DNA from 2 places in the Bartonella sp. B10834G3 genome. Region 1 is predicted to be linked to the other one. Evidence: predicted binding sites of a transcription regulator. Region 1 holds the regulator's gene; the other holds the start of a gene.

Region 1 (11,791 bases):
CATTCGGCTCGCTCGATCCGGATATTCTCGTCGTTATCATCAATTGGGGAGCACCTGATAAAAGTGCTGAAGCCACACGCGAGGCTTTGAACAAACTGGTTCCGGGATGGGAGAATTATATGAAGCCCGCTCGTGAAGGACGTGTCATTTATCTCGATGGATCGAAAGTTTTCACCCCCAGCTTCAAGAGTGCGCACTACACTTTAAGCGAGGTTAGAAACTGGGCAAAAACCAAATAGGGATAATTTATTTCACTATATAAAATTAATGTTGACTTAGTTTATATCATGAGTAATAAAGTCATATTTTCTTTGTTTGCCTAAAAAGGTTCCATCCGATGTCAAAAGTGTTATCGAAAACTAGGTTTCTTCTATCGTCAGCCCATTACCAACTTTTTTGCGGGGTTATACTGGTATCGTCTGCAATTCCCTGTGCTTTCGCTGAGGATGGCAATGAACAAAAACAAGATCAGTCCAACACAACTGTATTGCAAAAGGTCGTTATCAGCGGTGAAAAATCACTGCGCTCGCTTCAGCATACTGCCAGTTCGGTCAGTGTGCTTAGCAGCGAAACAGTTGCGGAAAGACCTGCAGTGACAACGCTGACAGATCTTTTAAAGGGTACACCGAACCTACTTTATACGAACGACAGCGATGCACCGATTATCCGTGGTGTCGACACCAAAGGCCCATTGGTTAAAGGCAATGCTTATCTGGCCAATCCTATACCTCGCGCCACGATCAGCGTTGACGGCCGCTATCTGAGTGCGGGCGAATTCGGAATTGGTGCAGCGCCGATTTGGGATGTCGAATCTGTCGAAGTATTCCGCGGCCCGCAGACCACAACACAAGGGGCAAACGCGATCGCCGGTGCCATTGTCATCAAGACGAAAGATCCGACATTTACGCCTGAAGCGGAAATACAAACTCTCTATGGCACCAGACAACAAAAACGTGGCTCTCTTATGGCTTCGGGGCCGATTACCAAAGAACTTGCCGGACGTATCGCCCTTGATTATAGCGGCCGTGATACTTTCATAAAATACACCAATCCCTACTTTCTGGATTCGGAAATGGATAACGACCCTCGGAATGTCAACGGTCGTGTAAAATTGCTTTGGCAGCCTTCCGAAATACCGGGATTGGAAGGTAAGCTCACCTATTCACACATGGATTCACGGCGTCCGGCTTTCGAGATTGCCTCACACCCTTATGACCAACTTCATGATACACGTAATAGCACAGACAACATCCAGACTAAAACCGATGTCGGTGTTTTCGACGTGAAATATGATCTTGGAAACACGGTTATTCTTTTTAACGAGTTGCAATATTCCAACGGCACTTACGATTATAATTTCGGGCGATCCTTCAATGGTACCGCATCAAGAGATTATGACAATATATCGAACGAATTCCGTGTCAACTTTGGTGATGAAACAACGACTCTAAGCGGCCTTGGCGGCGTTTTTTATTCAAAAAGCAACAACGACAACCATATGTTACATGATTTTGCGTCGACTGACTTTACCGTCGATCAGGATAGTGTCGGTGTCTTCAGTGAGTTGACATATCGTTTTGCTGAAAAATGGGCTCTGACAGGTGGTCTACGGTATCAATATGACGGCATCCGACATGACGGTGTTGCAAGCTATGTTCCCGGTGTTCGCCATATTTATGACGAAAGTTTTGACGCAGTACTTCCGAAGATCTCTCTGTCCTATGATATTCGTGACGATATAACCGTCGGTGTCATGGCATCGCGCGGCTACCTGCCAGGTGGTACAGGTTTGAACTTCTCAGGCAAACGTTACTATAATTTCGACGCTGAAAAAGCCTGGAACTATGAAATTTTCTCCCGTATTACAGTGCTTGATAGCAAGCTTTCATTTACGCCGAATATTTTCTACACGCGTTATACGGACTCGCAGCGTTCTGTTACCGATTATATGAACGGCAAACAATTCGGTTCCATCATTGTTAATGCCGATGAAGCAAAAACATATGGTGCAGAATTGGGGGCAGATTATCAGCTTCTCGATAACCTCCTATTGCGTGGTGGACTTGGGCTTCTCCACACAGACACCAGTGAATTCGGTGACACACGCGGCAATGTCTTTGACGGGAAAAAATTTGCAAAAGCTCCCGGTTACATGTTCAATGTCGGAGCCGATTGGGACATCATCGAAAATCTTCGCTTGAGCGGCGATGTCCGTTATACCGATGATTATTATTCAACGGACGATAACGATCCTGCTTTGCGCGTCGGTTCTTATGCAATTGCCAATATGCAGATTTCATATAAACCGAACGATCATATGGAGATTTTTGGCTATGCGAAGAATTTGTTTGACGAACGTGTACCAACGGAAAAAAACAGAGACCGTGTAGCCGGAATTCAGGCCTATATCACCGAACCGCGCGAATTTGGTGTCGGCCTCAAAATGAAGTTCTAATTTGAATCTGATTGAACCAGAACCAATCAAAAGCCAAGAAAGCCATACAGAACGCGAATTGTTGTATGGCTTTTTTATTTTTATTCCAATTATCCGCCACTTCGTTAGAAGCTGAAAGTTGAATAGGGGGGAATAAAATATAAAACGGGGAGGGGGTGTGCATTGATGCCGGAACGCTCGAAAAAATCACAAACAATCGGCTAAAGTTATCATTCTGAAACTCAACCGATATTTCCCTTTTTTGGCTGTTTTTGCTTGTCATAATAGATATGATTTGCTTGTCATAATAGATAAAAGACTAATACCGCGTCCGATTTAACTTTTCCGCAAAAAGACAGCAAAATCTATTTCGCGCCATATGTTGGCCACCTTGTCACATAATAAATAAGCTGTATCAGTAAAGACAGAACGCTTTGTTGTACCGTTCAATTATCCGTGATACATTTCTCGCTCATTCATAACAAACTCAGAAAATTGCTATAATGACCCAATCGCCCAAAAAGCTCCCACGGGGGCGACCGCCTACAATCAGTCGTGACAGGATAGTGGAGGCCGCTATTGAAATTGGCATCCCCAAGATCACCTTTGTGGGTGTCGCTGAAAAGTTGGGTGTGAGCCATATGGCGCTCTATAATCATGTTGACGGTCTCGAAGCTTTAAAGACCTTGGTTGCCGAAACAATTTTCTTGAAGTGGGAATTGCCTCATTGGACGCCCGAAATTGCGTTGCGCGACTATCTTGTAAAGCTCGCTTCGTCTATGTGGAAGCTCGTAGAAACCCATCAAGGCATCACACCGTATCTCTTGCGCAGAGATATGATTACGCCGACAATTGAAGAGCGGATTTCAAATCACCAGCAAAGACTTGCAAAAGCCTACAATCTTTCTCTGATTCAAGCGCATTGGTTGGCATTCACTATTTCCTATCACACACTTTCAGTAGCCGATAGTGTTTTGCCCGATAATAGAGATGAAGCCGATTTAACACGTTATCAGTCCGATTTGGGTATTCCGGGGATTGATGACGAATACGCTATCGGTATACAAGCGCTCATTCTTGGATGTCTTTCCGTTCTTGATACGATTTCCGAGAAGGAGCAGGGAACTCACGATTAAATTGGAAGCGTTTAAAAAGCCGATATTATCTTCAAAATTCGAGCAATTCTGAAAAGCAATAACGGCGTGAAAAAACACTGCCTGTTACCGGAATTCAAAACCGGATTGATAAGATTGCAAATGTCTTAGTGTTTCATTGATTGACAGCCGATGGTTATCGGAAAATCCAACGATCGTTTATCGGGCTTAACCTTTTCATAGGCCTTAGTGCTAACAGATGTTAATGACCAAGCACCAGATGTCGAATATTAAAACATCTTCATAACATATTGAATAAATGGCACAATTTACCTTTCGACATTGATTTTGCAATATCGCGAAAAACTTCAAAGCTTTTTCGGATGGATTTTAAAATCGACAGCTCTTCAGAAAAATTTAAAGTCGCAATTCTATCGGAAGATAGTGAATGCAATTTGAAGATGCATGGTAAAATCCGGCAAGTGAAACAAGCCCGAACATTCACTACCATTCGTCATTGATATTCACGTGTTATCATTGATATTCACGTGCTTGATCGAAAAATGGAAATTGAAATAGCCGCGGAATGATACCAAAACATCATCAAAACAGCATTCCGAACGACAATCGAAACAGCGTTCCGAACTATGACTGAAGCACTCTGCCGAACTATCGTTAAGACTTGTTTGTGAAATCGGGTTTCTAATGCAATTTAAAAGCCGAGGGAAGAGGTTTCACCAAAACTCGAAAGATATGGAAAAGAGGCGAAAATCCGTTTTCTCGCTGATCGATAAAAATTCTATACCGGTATTTGATAGCAGGATATGTCAGTCTAACTAACATTCTAACATTCTGGCATCTTGTCATTTTATCCGTTCTATCGTTCTGCATTTGGTCATTTGGTCATTCGCTTATTCTGGCTTTTTGGCGCTTTTTCACTCGTTCATTCGTACTTTTTGCCGCTGGAGTTTTATTCTCGAATAATTGCATAAGATATATTATGGAACTTTTTGTATAGGAGGGGCGAGAACCGTTAAAAAACAACAATTGTGCAACTATCACGTCAAGACACTCAATTCCTTAAATCACATAGATGCCGTTTTCAAAATCACATGGACGCTTTCTTTTTCTATAATAACATATGGCCATTCACTCGAACAATCCGCAATGCCTTCTATGCCAATATTCACCCGACAACGTATCGGCATTTCCAATGAAAACTTCGTCCTTTTCAGCTATGGAATTTTCGTCTTTGCCAGATGATGTCTCATTGCCGATTTGAAATGTCGCAGGTCAATTTATGTTAAACCTGTTTTATGAGCGTTTATTGTATTCAAATTCGTCGGTTTTCATGGCTAGCCTATAAATACGCCGTTCCGCCTTGCGCAAGCAATCGCTCATAGAAGGAAAATTCTGACTGCATCCCTTGCCATATTTACGGCCATATCGCTTTGCACTCGTCCATGATCTGTCAAAAACCTAAATCGACTATCGGATCAGACAAGTTTTTGAAAATAGAAAATTCATGCTCTTTAATCTTTGAAGCCCTATAGAAGAAAAATGTATTTCTCATAAAAGTCACGATTTTTAGGTCGTATCGGGATGAATTTTATGTTGCAGAACTCGTTAGAAATAATTTTACGTTCTGTTAGATTGGATATTTGAACATAAAAATAAAAATACGAACATAAAACGCAAAATAACTTGTGGAACAATACTAGAACATATAGTGTACGTTCTGGTTTTGTTTCTCGTTGATTCGCATCATTGGAGAGTTTTATGTTAACACGCAAGCAGTATGAGTTGCTTCTGTTTATTCATAACCGGCTAAAAGAAACCGGTATACCCCCCTCTTATGACGAGATGAAGGATGCTTTGGATCTCGCTTCAAAATCCGGCATTCATCGGTTGATAACGGCATTGGAAGAGCGTGGATTTATACGTCGCCTTCCCAATCGTGCGCGCGCTCTTGAAGTTTTGAAGCTGCCGGAAACAATGTCACCTGCGATGAATAGCGTAAGGAAGTTTTCACCCAGTGTTATAGATGGCCAGAAAAACAAGAATATGAAGAATGTTGTTCGCAGGGAACTGTCGAGTGGCGAAAGTGGGCAGGCAGCCAATGTGAATGTTCCAGTAATGGGACGAATTGCGGCCGGTGTTCCTATTTCGGCAATCCAGAACCAGACAAATATGCTTTCTCTACCATCCGATATGGTGGGCAGCGGCGAACATTATGCGCTGGAAGTCAAGGGCGATTCTATGATTAATGCCGGAATTTTCGATGGTGATACCGTTATAATCAGACGTGGAGATACAGCAAATCCCGGTGAAATTATTGTGGCACTTGTTGATGATGAAGAAGCAACCTTGAAACGTTATCGGCGAAAAGGTGCGTCTATTGCTTTGGAGGCTGCAAATCCTGCTTATGAAACAAGGATATTCGGTCCTAATCGTATCAAAATTCAAGGCAAGCTTGTCGGCTTGATACGCCGCTATTAAGCTCACGTCATTGAATGTTTTAAATGTTTATGGTGTAAAAAAATTCAATCATAATTGTCGGATAGTGTTTTTCAACGGGAATGACGGAAGTTCTATTAGAGCTGTTTTAACGAGTTCGGGAGAGAAGCGGCGTTTGAGGTTTTTCGGGCGAGATTATCGTCCGGATATAATGAAAATGCGAATAGATGGATATGTCCTGCGGCAGGACTGGCGAAATTTTTGCAAAACAGCCTTGTATTTTTAACAAACTTGTATTTTTAACAAAATAGATTAGGTCTCATCTGATCGTTTTTAGAAATTCGTGTCTTCTACAGGAAGTGATATGTCAGCTCCTCGCGTTAGTTTTGTTTCTTTAGGATGTCCTAAGGCACTTGTCGATTCTGAACGCATCATTACAAAATTGCGCTCTGAAGGATATGAAATAGCACCCAGACATGATGGTGCGGATCTTGTTATCGTCAATACATGTGCTTTCATTGACTCGGCCCGCGATGAATCGCTGGCCAATATCGGCGACGCATTAAAGAAAAACGGTAAAGTCATTGTAACCGGCTGCCTTGGTGCAGAGCCGGAAGTGGTAACAAAAACTTATCCGAATGTATTGGCTGTTACAGGTCCTCAGGCGTATGAGAGTGTTATGGAGGCTGTTCATAAAGCTGCACCGCCTGTCCATGACCCGTTTGTTGATCTTGTTCCTCCTCAGGGAATACGTTTGACGCCTCGTCACTATGCTTATTTAAAAATTTCCGAAGGCTGTTCAAATCATTGCAGTTTTTGCATTATTCCACAATTAAGGGGAAATCTGGTTTCCCGACCGGCATCCGATGTGCTGCGGGAGGCGGAAAGGCTTGTGAAAGCAGGCGTCAAGGAAATACTTGTCATTTCCCAAGACACCAGTGCATACGGGCTTGATCTTAAATATAGCGAAAGTCCATGGAAAGACCGTACGGTTCGCGCACGGTTCTATGATCTCGCCAAAGAATTGGGCGATATGGGTGTTTGGGTGCGGATGCATTATGTATATCCCTACCCGCATGTCGATGATGTCATCGAATTGATGGCCGATGGAAAAATTCTGCCCTATCTTGACATACCGTTCCAACATGCGTCCCCCAACGTGTTACGCAACATGAAGCGTCCTGCGCATTTGGAAAAAATTAATCAGCGCATCGAGAAATGGCGCAAAATCTGTCCTGATCTTGCTTTAAGATCAACGTTCATTGTCGGTTTTCCGGGAGAAACCGAAGAAGATTTCAAAATGCTTCTTGATTGGATGAGTGAAGTAAAGATAGATCGGGCTGGATGTTTTAAATATGAGGCTGTTGAGGGTGCATCGGCCAATGATATGGGGCTGGAAATAGTCCCTGATGATGTCAAGAAAAGCCGTTGGGACCGTTTTATGGTTCATCAAAAATCCATTTCGGCCAATTTGCTCAAGAAGAAAGTCGGCAAACGTTTGCAAATTCTCGTAGACGAGGCGAATGGCCATACAGGCATTGGACGCACGAAATATGATGCTCCGGAGGTTGATGGTGTCGTGCATTTGACTTCACGTCGTCCCATACGGACGGGAGAACTCGTCACCGCAAAGATTGAACAGTCGGATGATTATGATCTCTATGGTATGATAGTTTAGGCGGTAGGATCACTGTTTATTTAAAGATCATTCCTTGAAGGATCGGCGATTGCGCTATAGTTTTCTATGTAAATGTAAATTTGTTTCAACTTGACGGTATCTTTAAATGCGATAAGCATGACACACAGCGATAAAGATGAACCACAATTTTTCCTTACAGCTCCGGCGCCCTGCCCGTATCTCGCCGAGCATTGGGAGAGAAAAGTATTTACCTATCTCACCGGACAATTCGCAAAAGATAAAAATACCGTTTTGATGCAATGCGGTTTTCGACGTTCCCAAAATATTGCTTATCGCCCTGTTTGCGACGGGTGCAACGCATGCGTATCGGTGCGCATTGTCGTGGATGATTTTGTTCCTGATCGAACAATGAAACGTATTATCAAAAAAAATGCCGATCTCGTCGGTGAAGTTTGCGGGAGTGAGGCAACAGAGGAGCAATATTCGCTTTTTAAAAATTATCTCGGCGTTCGTCATGCCGGCGGTGGAATGAGCGATATGACATTTCAGGATTACCGGATGATGGTTGAAGATACCGAGGTTGAAACGTCATTAATCGAATATAGAAGAAAGCTATCCGGTGACGCGAATAAGAAAAATAATTTTTTGCTTGTTGCGGCCGCTCTTACCGACAAAGTTGATGATGGTCTTTCGATGGTCTATTCTTTTTATTCACCATATGAAAAACACGCTTCGCTTGGAGTGTTCATGATCTTGGATCACATCCGCAAAGCTCGTCAATTGGGGCTTCCCTATGTTTATCTGGGATATTGGGTCAAAGGTTCACCGAAAATGGACTATAAATCCCGTTACCGTCCTCAAGAACATTTGACATCCAGCGGATGGACGTTAACAAAAGAATAAGACAGAGTTTATCTGCCGAGGAAATTGATATGTTGTCTAAAGAGATGATCGAGTTGAAGGGGTGCAAGCCTCGTTTCAAGGGAAATGCACGTCTGGTCTTCGTTCATCCCGACAACCCCGACTTATTGGTGAAAGTTCTGCGCCCTGAATGGATTGCTAAAACCAGACAAGTAGCCGAATGGAAAAAGCGTTTTAAGCCGTTGGGTGCCAATTCTGTCAATATGCACGAATTCTTCGAGATTGTCCGCGTCAATCCTCATGCTGAAACCTTGCTGCCGCACATGTTTTCGGTTGTCGGGCTTCAGCAAACCGATCTCGGTTGGGGGCTCGTGGTTAGAGCCGAAAAAGATGAGAACAATAATTATGCGCAACCGGTAGCTGCCTTTGCCAAGGATGTAAGCCCCATTCGCGATGCACTTGATGAATTCGAGAATTGGGTCAAACAAACCGATGTTATTTTATATGATTTGAATCCGTGGAATTTGGTTCTTGCCCATCGAAATGGCAAACAGGAAATTGTTATTATTGATGGCATATCGGAAAAGTCCGCATTGAAATTCAGAACCTATTTTCCTTCGATCAATGCGAAGAAAAATCTTAAAGTTTATGCACGTTTCCAGCGCTTTATGGAGCGAATAAAAAACGGAAAGTAATGACAGGCTTTACAGCTATCAAAGCCTTTGATAGCTGTAAAAGACACCGGTCGCAGCCCACCCGGTTTCAAAAACAAGGGATAAAATGAAAACCTATCTTATCTGTTCAGGCGGACTTGATTCCGTCACCCTCGCCTATCGTCTGGCTCACGAGAAAAGCCTTCAAGGTATCATTTCTTTCGATTACGGACAGCGGCATAAAAAAGAACTGTTTTTTGCGAAAGAATGTGCGCGTGCTCTTGGCGCGGACTATTATCCAATTGATATTTCCGCAATCGGAAAGAATCTCTCCGGATCATCACTCACCGATAATATTGATGTTCCCGATGGTTATTATGCCGAAGATAATATGAAATCCACGGTCGTTCCCAATCGGAATGCTGTCTTTCTTTCGATCGCCTTTGCTATTGCCTCGGCTAAACATGGCGATAGCGTTGCTATTGCAGTACACGGTGGAGATCATTTTATTTACGCCGATTGCCGTGAAAATTTTATCAATGCGTTCAACGCAATGGAACAATTATCACTGGAAGGGCAATGTCAGCTCGTTGCGCCCTATGTGAGCTGCGACAAGTCGGATATTGTTAAAGATGGTGTAAAATACAACGTTCCTTTTACTAAGACTTGGTCTTGCTACAAAGGAGGAGAACACCATTGTGGGCGCTGCGGAACCTGCGTTGAACGGCGGGAAGCTTTCGCATTGGCCGGAGTGGATGATCCAACAATTTATGAAGATAATGAATTCTGGATTGAAGCTGTCAAGCGTAATAAAAATAGCAAGTTGTTAAAATAGCATTCTTGTTTGTTTCAATTTCTGTTCTCAGGGTTCTTGTCGATGACTTCAGACCATTCAATTTATGAAAATTTAAAACAATTAGGAAAGAAGGCCCCTTTTCCGGAGTCTCCTGAAGATGCCGTTCTGGAACGCGTTCCCAATCCTCAGGCGGATGTCGAATATTGTGTGCGCTTTACTGCGCCGGAGTTTACCTCTTTGTGTCCAATCACCAGTCAACCGGATTTTGCTTATCTGATGATTGATTATGTTCCCGACAAATGGCTTGTCGAGAGTAAGTCGCTGAAACTCTATTTGGGATCATTCCGCAATCACGGTGCATTTCATGAAGATTGCACGGTCACGATAGCCCGTCGTTTGGTGGAATTATTGTCACCACATTGGCTACGCATCGGGGGGTATTGGTATCCTCGCGGGGGTATACCTATTGATGTCTTCTGGCAAACCGGAAAAAAGCCGGAAAACGTCTGGATTCCGGAACAAAATGTACCCAATTACCGTGGTCGTGGTTAATAGATAACTGTCAAATAACCACTATGACGATTAATTAAAGCAAGTTAATTCCAACTATTGTTTACAGCGCGTAGACTTGTAAAAATTGTTTTGAATTAGCCTGAAAACTTTCCGGACCTTGGAAAACCTTTTGGTACCATCCGCCCTGCACTGCCGCGGGTTCCAAACCATTCAACGAGTTCGGCAGCGCCACGGGTAAAGTTTCTTTCTGCTGCATCACGCCATGTAAGGCCTTCGGATAGATCGAAAGTAATAGCGTCGCTGACGCCACCGTCTTTATAACGTTGCAGGCGCACGCCTTTGCCACGGGTCATTTCGGAGATTTGATCGAGCGGGAAAATGAGCATTTTTCTGTTTTCGCCAACGATCGCCAGATGATCACCGGTAACTGGCAAACACAGTTTTGCTTCGTCAGGCTGTTTTACATTCATAACCTGCTTACCCTTGCGCGTCGTTCCAAGCACATCGTTTTCAGACACGATAAATCCGTTTGCATGGTAAGAGACAAGCAGCAACTTCCTGTCTTCCTCGTGGACGAAAGCGGTTAATATATCCTCATCATTATCCATATCGACGAGAATACGAATAGGTTCACCATGTCCCCTTCCGCCCGGCAATGCATTCGCTGCAATGGTAAAAAATTTACCACCGGTGCTCATAACAATGATCTTATCTGTTGTCATAGCCGGAAATGCGATTTTTAACCTGTCATCTTCCTTGAAGGTAAGGCCGGAATAATCACTCAAGTGCCCTTTAAGTGCTCTTAGCCAGCCCTTCTCTGAAATAACGATTGTTACCGGCTCTTTCTCGATCATCGCTTGTTCGATATCTTTAATATCGTGATCGGGAGCGTCTTCAAAACTCGTGCGTCGCCTGCCAAGCGGGCTATCCGGGCCGAAAACTTTTTTAACCTTGGCAATTTCGCTTGCAATTGCTTTCCACTGTTTTATGTCGGATTGCAAGAGCGCATCAAGTTCGGCTTCCTCTGCCTTTAAAGTGTCGAATTCTTTACGAATCTCGACTTCTTCCAGTTTTCGCAACGATCTCAATCTCATATTCAGAATTGCTTCTGCCTGATTTTCAGTCAGAGAAAAGCTTGTCATGAGTTGTTTTTTGGGGTCATCTTCTTCGCGAATAATTCGGATGACTTCGTCAAGATTGAGATAAGCAATAAGGTAACCGCCCAAAATTTCGAGACGGCGTGTAATTTCATGCAGTCTGAATTCGGAACGGCGCACAAGGACATCTTTGCGGTGATCGAGCCATTGTTGCAAAGCCTGACCGAGTGAAAGAACATTCGGTATT
Region 2 (11,791 bases), on a different contig from region 1:
CTTCAGAATTTTATCAATTGTTTTTTTATCCATCTTAAAATCCCATAAGGAAAAATGTTCTCAAAGCACGCCCCGTTAACAATGATAGAAGTAGGAAGGACGCATAATTTTACAAGTTTCCCGTTTCAGGAATCCTTTTTACGGGATATTCAGGAATTGACTTGTCAAAAGATATTTCAAAATTGAAGAGAGGAATTTCTTTTGTAAAATTCGGCGCTTGACTCTCATTTATATTCGATTCAATAATAGAACAAAACAAGAACATTGTGTGAGTCTTTTATGCCGGATATAGCCCAATTACGCCGCCTCATTGCCCGCATTGAAGGAAAGCCTGTCGCTTTTTCTACAGATGGCAAGAGGAAGGGCAAAGAAAAGCCTGTTCTTCCTGAAGGCTATTTTAATCTCGGTCACGAAACAGCCGATTTTATGGCCGGCCCATTTCCCTCTTATGCCTTGCATGAAGTTATTTCAGGGCCAGCCGCCATGAATAGTGCAACCGGTTTTTCTCTCGGTCTTCTCAAACGTAATGAAAAGGCGAATTGCCCTTTCATCTGGCTGGAAGAAGAAAGCACAGAAATAGAATATGGCATTCCTTATCCGGTCGGTATTTCTGCTTTCGGGCTTGATCCGGCGCGATTTATTCTGGTGCGTTGTCCGAAAGCCGAAGATGTATTGAAAGCGGCTGATGATGCATTGGCAACGTCCAGAGTGGGCGGTTTGTTGTTAAGCCTTTCGGGGGCTTGTCGGGCGCTTGATTTTACAGCCACCCGACGTTTGCATCTGGCAGCAGAAAAAGCACATTCGCCGGTTGTTCTGGTGCTTGGCAAAGAAGCATTGAAAAACAGCAACGCTGCCACACGTTGGCAAATCAAATCAGCTCCTTCTGAAAGTTCGGGTGCAAAAGCACCGGGGCTAACAAATTATGATGTCACGCTTTTGCGAAATAGAACCGGATATACCGGACATTGGTTGATGCAATGGAACATCCATGACCAGATTTTTACAAACCCCCAAGAAATACGGCACACACGGCCGGCTCTATTTGGCACTCGCTTTTCCTCGCCTGCCAATAGACCGTCTGAAGACGGTTTTGCCGCCTGAAAAAGCACCGGATTTCACAAAACCTTTTGCAATTGTTGGCCGTTCTGTTCACGGACTTAGGCTTGTTTGTGTCAATGAGGCGGCTATACATGCCGGCCTTTATCCGGGGCTTTCTCTGGTTCATGCACGCAGCCTTTGTGAAAGAATAGAAACAGTCAATGAAGCGGAAGAGGCCGACAAGGACTATCTTCAATATCTCGCCCGAAATGCCGGACGGTTCACCCCTCTTGTAGCCTATAGCCTTCCCTTTGGTTTGATACTCGATGTAACAGGCTGCGATCATCTTTTCGGGGGGCCACAAAAAATGCTCGAAAAAGTGACCGCTTATTATAAGGGGCTGGGGCTTGAGACACTCTCTGCACTGACAATAACACCGGCAGCCGCACGGGCTTTTGCCCGTTTTGGTGTCAACCGTTTTGTCACAAAAGAAGATTTTGTTTTAACATTGGATCGGCTGAAATTACCGGCACTTGAAGCAAAGCCGGATGTCCAGATGGCACTTCGCCGTGCCGGATTTTATTGTTTGAAAGATATTCAGGCGGTTTCACCAAAAGCTTTGGCTGCACGCTTTGGCGAAGTTTTGCCTGCCCGCCTTGATGCGCTTTATGGAAAAAGACAGGAACCGCTTTCATTCATAAACCCGCCTCCATCCCTTTATTTGTCATTACGTTTGGAAGAGCCGTTGATTGATGTAACAATGGTTGAAAAACAGTTTTTTGTTCTGGCAAAAGAGTTTTTCAAGCGTCTGACGAAGCTCGGTCTGGGGTGTCTGATGATAAACATCATCCTTTATCGGGTTGATGGACATATTGACCGGATAGGCATTGAGACCGGTCGCCCTTTGAGCGACCCCGTACAATTCCTGTCGCTTCTTGAGGAACGGCTGAAAAGCTTGAAGACACCGCTTGATGCGGGATATGGCTATGATACTTTGGCTCTTTCGGCAAGTCGTTCCGCTCCCCTTCGCCCCCTTCAGACAGAGCTTGTCAATGACGATCTCGAACCGGCAGAAATCGGGCAACTGGTTGATCGGCTTTCAACCCGTCTGGGGGCAGATCATGTTCTGGTTGCCGGTAGCAAAGAAAGTCATATTCCCGAATATGCAGCTTTTTGGGGGGTAGCGCAGCACCATAAACCGCACACCGAAGCTTTGAAAGCTTTGGATGCACAATTGAAGGCACAAGGATTTTCTCCTCTTCATTCCAATCCGCCAGAACGGCCTATCAGGCTTTTTTGCCCGCCACAGCCTATTGATGTCATTGCCGCTTTGCCGGATGATCCGCCAGCTTCTTTTCGCTGGCGAAGGGTTATCCATAAAATCCGCCTTGCCGAAGGGCCTGAACGTATCAGTGCGGAATGGTGGAAACATTCGGGTCCCGATCGTGATTATTATCGCGTGGAAGATGAAAATGGCGAACGTTTCTGGATATTCCGTTATGGCGAATATCCGAAAACCAAGTGGTTTCTGCATGGATTATTTGCCTGAAATTTTTCAGTTTCCAGAAGTTTTAAAGGCAAGTTTACGCATTATGCGTTGGTTTTTGTTCTCTACCAGAAAGTCCGGTTTTTTGAAAAACTTGTCTTTACGTCGGGCAAAAAAATCTTTCCGCCAAGAAACGACCGGACAAAATAAGGCGTCAACATGTTTGCATTGTCTGTAAGAAGCAATTTTTCGTTTTTAAAAGGCGCTTCCCATCCCGAAGAGCTGGTGGGCGAGGCGGCACGTCTCCACTATGCCGGCATCGGCATTGCCGATGAAAACACATTGGCCGGTGTGGTTCGCGGATTTGCCATGGCACGGGAAGTTTTAAAACTTGACCCTTCATTCCGCTATCTTGTCGGTTGCCGGCTGGTGTTTTCGGATGGAACGCCGGATCTTGTTGTCTATCCACGAGACAGAAAAGCTTATGGCATGTTGTGCCGGATGTTGAGTGAAGGAAAAGCAAAATCCGGCGAAAAAGGAGCCTGCCAATTAAAGTTTGAAGATTTTTTGTTTCGTGCGCGCGGTTTCCAGATCATTGTTACAGATGGCGAAAAACTGGAAGACACGTTGAAAAATTTGCAACAGGTGGCAAAGGGGCAAGTCTTTCTGGGTTTGCCGATGAATTTTACCGGCAAGGATGCCCGCTATGGCGAATATCTGGCAACAATGGCCAAAAACTTTAACGTCGGCCTCATTGCTGCTGCCGATATTCTCTATCACAGTGAAGAAAGGCGCATTTTACAAGATATTCTGACAGCAATCCGCCTTCATAAAACAATTGACGAAGCCGGATTTGTGCTTCAAGCCAATAGCGAAAAATATCTGAAGCCGGTGAAAGAAATAGAACGGCTTTATCGGAATTTTTCCGGAGCAATCAAGACGCAACAGGATTTTGTAGCTCCCATTTCCTTTTCACTTGATGACCTTTCCTATTCCTATCCGGACGAGCCGGTTCCTGCCGGTAAAACGCCCCAATCCTATCTGGAAGAATTGACCTGGAAAGGCATGGCTGAAAGGTTTCCAAAAACAGCTTATGACAGTGTAAAACCACTTCTGGAAAAAGAATTGAAGCTTATCAAGAAGCTTCGCTATGCTCCTTATTTTCTGACTGTTTATGACATTGTCAGTTTTGCAAAATCACAAGGCATTCTTTGTCAGGGGCGCGGTTCGGCCGCTAATTCGGCAGTATGTTTCTGTTTGGGCATTACCAATGTCAATCCGCAACAGATTGATCTGTTGTTTGAACGGTTTATTTCCGAAGAACGTAACGAGCCACCCGATATTGATGTCGATTTCGAGCATGAGCGGCGCGAAGAAGTGATGCAATATATCTATCGCCGTTATGGTCGCCATAGAGCTGCAATTGTTGCAACGGTCATCTGTTATCGCAGTCGCAGTGCCATTCGTGATGTCGGCAAAGCTTTGGGCTTGAGCGAAGATATTATAGGAGCGATTGCCTCGACTGTCTGGGGCACGTCCGGTAAAAAAGTGAGCGATGAAGAGATTGCTCAAAGAGGACTCGACCCGACAAACCGGATGATTGGTCTGACGGTACGTCTTGCTCATGAATTGGTCGGCTTTCCAAGGCATTTGTCACAGCATGTCGGCGGTTTTGTTTTGACTGAGCAAAGGCTTGACGAAACCGTACCGATCGGCCCTGCTGCCATGAAAGACCGCAGCTTCATCGAGTGGGATAAAGATGACATCGACACTGTCAAATTGATGAAGGTCGATATTTTGTCTTTGGGGATGTTGACCTTGATCCGCAAAGCTTTTGATCTTTTGAAACGTCATAAAAATATCAGCCTTGGCTTGCATGATGTGCCGCGGGAAGACGAAAGCGTCTATAAAATGTTGTCGAAAGGCGATTCAATCGGAGTTTTTCAGGTTGAAAGCCGGGCACAAATGAACATGTTGCCGCGATTGAAACCGAAACAATTTTACGATCTGGTCATTGAAGTGGCTATTGTCCGCCCCGGCCCGATACAGGGCGATATGGTGCACCCCTATTTGCGCCGTCGCAACCATATGGAAAAAGTTGTTTATCCCTCACCTTCACCACAATTCGGCCCGCCTGACGAATTGCAACGTGTTCTGGGGAAAACCTTGGGCGTGCCACTTTTTCAGGAACAGGCAATGCGCATTGCCATAGAAGCCGCCAAATTTACTCCCGATGAAGCCAATCTTTTGCGTCGTGCCATGGCAACATTCCGGCGGGTTGGAACCATTCATACCATGCAGGCAAAAATGGTCGAGGGAATGGTCAGGCGAGGTTACAAGCGCGATTTTGCCGAAAATTGTTTCAAGCAGATTGAAGGTTTCGGTGAATATGGTTTTCCTGAAAGCCATGCCGCAAGCTTTGCCCACCTTGTTTATGTTTCGGCTTGGCTCAAATGTCATCATCCGGAAATTTTCGCGACTGCTCTTCTTAATTCCCAACCTATGGGATTTTATGCCCCCGCCCAGATTATTCGGGATGCCCGCAATCACGGTGTCGAGGTTTTGCCAGTCGACGTCAATCATAGCCATTATGACCATTGTCTGGAAAAAAACGGCAATGGTTTTTCTTTGCGATTGGGATTTCGCCAAATCAGCGGTTTTGCCATTGAATGGGGAAAAAGAATCGAACTTCAACAGGCCGAAGGGTCGTTTTCTTCGATTGAAGAATTGCATCGTCGGGTGGTGCTACCAAAACGCGCCTTTGAACTTCTTGCCGATGCCGATTGTTTCTTAAGTATCAATAAAGAGCGGCGCTCGGCTTTATGGGCAGTGCGCCGTTTGCCCGATCATGGAAATTTGCCATTATTTGCGGCAGCACAACAATCCGATCTCGGTGAAGAAGAGCCGCTTATCTTTACGCCGATGAAATTGAGCGAACATGTTATTACCGATTATGAAACAACGCGACTGTCGCTCAAAGCCCATCCGGTCAGTTTTTTGCGAAATGACCTTGTGAAAAAGGGTGTGCTTACCTGTCATGAGGCAATGGAAATTGCAGGTGGATCTTCTGCAACAATAGCCGGTATTGTTACAGTCCGGCAAAAGCCCGGCAGCGCCAAAGGTGTGGTCTTTTTGACAATGGAAGATGAAAGCGGCATTGCCAATATTGTTGTCTGGCCAAAAATAATGTTGCGCTTTCGCCGCGAGGTCATGGGGGGAAAACTCCTATTGATAACAGGTAAAATACAACGCGATTCTTCCGGTGTTACCCATCTTGTTGCCTCCCATATAGAAGATAGAAGTATGGACATTATCAATCTGAGCGAAATTCCCGAACATTTTGCAGCAATTGAAAGCGAACCTGTGGCCCGCCATCCCCGTCAGTTCCGTGCTCTGCCAAAATCCCGCGATTTCCATTAAAACTTTCGTCCAACCCGTCTTCGATAATGCTACTGTCTTTATATCTGCGAAATATCTGCGAAATTTTAATATTTGAGAAATTTCGCTCCTGCTTTTTGCAGGATTGAGAGAAAACCATTGTCATGACTTGAATAGGTGAAAGTCCGTTTATCGGTTAATCTTCAATTCTTCGGTTTTTCATGATGGGATATTGAAGAAAAAAATGTAAGTTTTTTATCATATTAGAAATGAATATTTTATATAAAATTTCAATTTTCTAATTATTATAATTTTAAATAAATTTGTTTTATTTATTTAAAATTTTAATTAACATATATAATTATTGTTATATTTAAGTTATTTTTCATATTGACGTTATTTTTAATTGTAATGAAATTTAATTTTTTAATAATTTTATTATAGGTTAATTATCTTTTCAGGTAAAATCGGAATACCGCAAATTTATATAAATGCGGTTACATAAATCCGGTTTGCCTCAAGCATTGTAGTGCAAATGTTTTGAATTATGGTGCAGGCAATTTTCTGTTTCTGATCGAAACATTCAAAAACTTGCACCGGCACTAAAACCACTTCTTCTCATAAATTTTATTTGTTTTCTGAAAAATTCAGGAAGATTGTTATGATGTTTTAAAACGGATGAATGTGTAGTGGCACAGACCATCATAGTCACAAATGATAGTCTTTTACTTCATCAATATTTCATGCAACATATTCAGTAATATTGGAACATTTCAGAAAATAATTCAGGCAACGGCTGCAAGTCGCTCGTTTCCCAAACGATAGGAAACTGCTTCGGCAAGATGGCGTTTGGTAAGATGCGTCTCACCGTCAAGATCGGCAATCGTACGAGCAACTTTCAGGACACGATGGTAGGCGCGCGCTGAAAGGCGCATTTTTTCGCTTATCGTTTGTAATAATATTGTTGCGGCACTATCAAGAACAGCAACTTTTTCGATCAGATTTGCAGGACAATCGCCGTTGGTGCGGATTTGGGGTATTCCCAGTTCTGCATATCTTTTACTCTGTATATCTCGTGCTTTTCTAACGCGCTCGGCGACAATGCGGCTTGGTTCGGCTTCTGCCGGTTTGATAAGTTCAAGTGCCGATAAGGCCGGCACATCAATACGCAAATCTATGCGGTCGAGTAATGGTCCGGAAATGCGTGCCTGATAATCAAGCTGGCATTTCGGGCCTTTGGCGCAAACATGCCCCGGTTCTCCTGCCATACCACAACGACAAGGGTTCATGGCAGCTACAAGCTGGATACGCGCCGGATAGCTGACATGCCGGTTGGCACGCGCAACAACGCATTCTCCGCTTTCAAGCGGCTGGCGCAAAGAATCGAGAACCTGTGGCGAAAATTCGGGAAACTCGTCGAGAAACAACACACCATTATGGGCAAGTGAAACTTCACCGGGGCGCGCTTTAATGCCACCGCCGACCATAGCGGCCATGGATGCCGAATGGTGGGGCGCACGGAAAGGCCGATGAATGGAAACAGAACCGTTCGTTGTTTCTCCGGCAATCGAGGCAATCAGCGAAACATCAAGAAGTTCACGGGCATCGAGCGGCGGTAAAATGGAAGGTAAACGCTCGGCCAACATGGATTTGCCAGCTCCGGGAGGGCCGACAAACAACAAATTATGGCGTCCGGCAGCGGCAACTTCGAGTGCACGTTTGGCGGCATTTTGCCCCTTTATGTCGGCAAGATCAGGCAAATTATTCTGAACAATATATTGGCGTGGCTGTGGCGGCGAAAGAAATTGCGAACCTTTGAAATGATTGACCAGAGCAAGCAAACTTGAAGGAGCTAAAATGTCGATGTCGGATCCTGCCCAGGCGGCTTCCGGCCCACATTTTTCGGGGCAGATCAGCCCCTTATCGGAAGCGACAGCGGTCATGGCTGCGGGCAAGACACCGCTCACCGGTGCGATAGAACCATCCAGCCCCAATTCACCCATGACAACGTATTTTTGCCCGATTTCAGGGGGTAAAAGCCCCATTCCGACCATAAGCCCGACGGCTATCGGCAGATCATAATGCGAACCTTCTTTGGGTAAATCGGCCGGTGCAAGATTGACAGTAATCCGTTTGATCGGCATGGATAAACCACAGGCATGAAGTGCTGCCTGCACGCGTTCGCGACTTTCTGCAACCGCCTTGTCGGCAAGGCCGACAATCGACATCCCCATTTTACCATTGGCAATCATAACCTGAACATCAACAGGTAAAGCGTCAATGCCGGAAAAGGCAACAGTCGTAATACGTGCAACCATTTGTCTTGTTCTCATGTGAGTTGTATCAAAATGAGACAACCATTATTTTTAGTGAAAATCAAGAACATTTCATGAACAAATAATAAATTTATAGTTGTTTTTATATCCTGTTGAAAATTGACGCTTAACACTTCCTTGACGAAAATGAAGCAAAATCATGTTTGGTTGTGTATGAATAGACAAGAACCTATGGTATCGAAGAAAAAGACATATTTAAAACATCAGGTGATGTTTGTCTGTTGCCGTCGGCAAAAACGTGGAATCGGAACTATGGGGCGCTATATTCGGTGAATAAACGGGTCAATTTCAGAGTTTTGCGATAAAGAGTTAAGTGTTTTGGTAACAACGAGTACAAAGTCGAGGTTGAAGAGGGGAAGCGCTTTTGTCGCTTTCGGAGCCTGTTTTGCACTCGCTTTTTCTTACCCGCAAGCAGCAACTGCTTTTGATCTTTTCGGTATCCATTTATGGGGAAAGAAAGACCAGACCGACAAAAATTCCGACGTTATCGGTGTTCCCAAACATTATAAAGTTAAAGTGACCAATGCTCCGAATGCACCGGAAGCGGGCGTAAAAATTGTCAAGGCAGCGTCTTCACTTGTCGAGGATGAAGATAAAGCTGCCTCCGGTTCTGCAGGACTTTTGGCCAAAGCGCGCGGTGATTACAGGAAAATTCTGGCAGCCCTTTATGCCGATGGTTATTACGGGGGAACAATCAGCATTGCTGTAAATGGCGCAGAAGCAGCCAATATTCGACCAGATACAGAATTGCCCGACCAATCCGACATTGTCATCACAATTGATACCGGACCGCAATATCATTTCGGTGTTGCAAGCGTTCATGATCTCGCGCCAAAAACCGACGACAAAAAAGACAAAGTTCCTCTTCCGGCCGATTCAGGATATGCGTCAGGGGATGTTGCAAAATCGGGTTCGGTCTTCAAGGCGGAACAGCTAGCCATCGAGGGCTGGCGCCAGCAGGGTTACGCCAAGGCTAGCGTAAAAAATCGTGATGTGGTTGCCGATCATGCCAGTCGCACTGTCGATTCCAATATCGAGGTTCTGCCCGGTCAAAAGGCACATTATGGTCCCTTGACAGTTAAAAACGTCAGCGAAAAACCGCGCATGGATTCAGCCTATGTTGCATGGATGACAGGATTAAAAGAGGGGCAGGAATATGACCCCGATGATATTGCCAAGGCCAATAAGCGGCTTGCGCGGCTTGATGTATTTCGTGCTGCCAATGTAAGGGAAGCAGACAAGATCAAGGCTGATGGCAGTTTGCCGCTCAATCTTACGGTGCAAGAACGGCCACTCCATCGTTTCGGCGTTGGCGGCAGCTATTCAACACTTGATGGCGCAGGCCTTGAAGCCTATTGGATGCACAGAGATCTGTTCGGTCATGCGGAACGCTTGCGTTTTGATGCCAAGATTAGCGGCATTGGCGGCAGTCAGGATGATTCGTATAATCCGAAAAATTTCAGTTATCTGTTAGGAACGACTTTCACCCGTCCGGGTATTATTACGCCTGACACCGATTTTGTCGCAAGCCTCAAAGGGCAACGTGAAGTTCTTGATAATTATACAACCACAGGCATTACTGGACAGCTCGGTTTAACGCAAATTTTTAGCGACGAATTATCCGGACGTCTTTATTTCAATGCCGCCCAAACCAAATCGGAAGACGATTATTTCGGCAATCGCGATTTTACAACAGTCGGATTTTTGGGAGGTTTGCTCTATGACAGCCGTGACAACAAATCCAATCCGAAACATGGTCTTTATGGCGAAGCTGTTCTGGAACCGATTTACGAAATTCATTATGGAAACTTTATCGGCAAGATGACATTGGAAGGCCGTTCCTATTTTTCACTTGATGCAAAAGATCGCTATGTCATTGCAACGCGGGCAAAGATCGGTTCGATCACCGGTCCGGAAGCGCGCGAAATCCCCTCCGATATGCTCTTCTTTGCCGGTGGCGGTGGTTCGGTACGTGGCTATGGCTACCGCAATATCGGTATCAGAACCGATACGCACGATACAATTGGTGGCCGTTCACTTGTCGAAGGGTCGGCGGAACTGCGCACAATGGTGACCGATACAATCGGTCTCGTCGGTTTTGTCGATGCCGGTGTTGTGGGGGCTGATTCCACACCGGATTTTTCCGAAAATACCAAAGTCGGTGCCGGTATTGGTGTTCGTTATATGACAGGGCTCGGACCATTGCGTTTTGATGTGGCAGCACCTCTTGATGGTGCGGTCGGTGACCCCGATCTCGGTTTTTATGTTGGCATAGGGCAGGCGTTCTGATGATGAAAAATTTTTCACTTTCAGCTTTTATGACCGCATTGTTCCTGATCTTTGCAGGCTTGACGGCAAGCTTTGCCGAGACTTCTTCACCCGCCGGTCATGATACGGCTGCGGCCGAAAAGTCGTGGGTTTTGTCATTTATTGAAAGCAAGATTTCCTCACCCAACCGGCAAATCCGTTTTGCCGATATTGAAGGGGCTTTGTCGTCGAATGCCACAATCGGCTCGATTACGATTGCCGATCGACAAGGCGTCTGGCTCAAGATCACCAATGCCAAGCTTGACTGGAATCGTTTGGCACTATTACGCGGACAAGTATCTATTAACGAATTGTCAGCCGAAAAAATTGATATTTTCAGAAAACCTTTGCCTGATACTTCGGCACCAAGCCCACAGTCCAAGGGTTTTTCTATACCGGACTTGCCAGTTGCAATAAGCATCAAATCGCTTGATGCAAAGACAGTTGCATTCGGAGAGCCACTATTCAATCTTCCTTCCGAAGTGTCGTTGCAAGGCGGTATAACCCTTGCCGATGGTGATCTCGCAGCCCGACTTGTTATGAAACGTCTGGACAAGCCCGGCAATTTCGACGTGTTGGCCGATATTTCCAACAGCACCAATAAGGCAAAAATCGATATTGAAGTCTCGGAGCCGGAAAACGGCATTGTTGCCAATCTTTTAAAAATAAAAAATCGCCCCTCTGTTGCTTTGATAGCAAAAGGCGAAGGACCGCTTGATAATTTCGAGCTTGGTCTTTCTATGAAAGCCGGTGCCGATCCGGTATTAAATGGCAAATTCAAGCTTCAGGGCACAGAAAGCGGAAAATCGATAAATGTTAACCTGTCGGGGCCAATTGTCCTTTTGATGCCGGACGAATATCGGGCATTTTTCGGGGCAAGGACAGAGCTTGAATTGGCAGCTTTGCTGAAAAAGGACGGCGGTTTTCGCCTTGACAAATTTTCGATCAATGGTGAGGGCGTTCATATAGCGGCAAATGCAGAAACATTGTCGGATGGTTTTTTGCGCCGTTTGGCGGTCAAAGCATCAGTCAAAGCGCAAACAGGTGAGGCAATTATTTTGCCTGTCGCCGGAGGCAAGACACGTGCCGATAATATAGCTCTTAATATTGATTATGGGCGCAATGAAAGCTCAATGTGGAGTGGGCAATTTATCGTCAATAATTTTGCAAACGAAAATTTCATTGCCCATGATATTACTGTTGATATGGGCGGGGATGCCGAAAATCTCGATGATGTGAATAATCG

Evidence for each region. The regulator LexA, encoded in region 1, represses DNA repair genes until DNA is damaged. The targets are predictions, from matches to a motif close to TGTTCNNNNTGTGTTCNG.
Region 2: the regulator LexA is predicted to act here: its motif matches at 8,281-8,298, upstream of H3S94_RS03440 (YifB family Mg chelatase-like AAA ATPase).

The regions. Positions count from the first base shown of each region.
Region 1 covers NZ_JACFOM010000002.1:399,342-411,132, forward strand. Annotated here, with positions in the region: gene H3S94_RS07175 (ABC transporter substrate-binding protein) at 1-239, shown strand, start outside; gene H3S94_RS07180 (TonB-dependent receptor) at 338-2,455, shown strand; gene H3S94_RS07185 (TetR/AcrR family transcriptional regulator) at 2,938-3,570, shown strand; gene lexA (transcriptional repressor LexA) at 5,308-6,027, shown strand; gene rimO (30S ribosomal protein S12 methylthiotransferase RimO) at 6,350-7,663, shown strand; gene H3S94_RS07200 (arginyltransferase) at 7,781-8,527, shown strand; gene H3S94_RS07205 (YrbL family protein) at 8,557-9,180, shown strand; gene queC (7-cyano-7-deazaguanine synthase QueC) at 9,266-9,973, shown strand; gene queF (preQ(1) synthase) at 10,016-10,486, shown strand; gene parC (DNA topoisomerase IV subunit A) at 10,582-11,791, opposite strand, start outside.
Region 2 covers NZ_JACFOM010000001.1:798,160-809,950, reverse strand. Annotated here, with positions in the region: gene H3S94_RS03460 (YkvA family protein) at 1-33, opposite strand, end outside; gene H3S94_RS03455 (ImuA family protein) at 280-1,101, shown strand; gene H3S94_RS03450 (DNA polymerase Y family protein) at 989-2,587, shown strand; gene H3S94_RS03445 (error-prone DNA polymerase) at 2,744-5,944, shown strand; gene H3S94_RS03440 (YifB family Mg chelatase-like AAA ATPase) at 6,688-8,220, opposite strand; gene H3S94_RS03435 (autotransporter assembly complex family protein) at 8,584-10,527, shown strand; gene H3S94_RS03430 (translocation/assembly module TamB domain-containing protein) at 10,527-11,791, shown strand, end outside.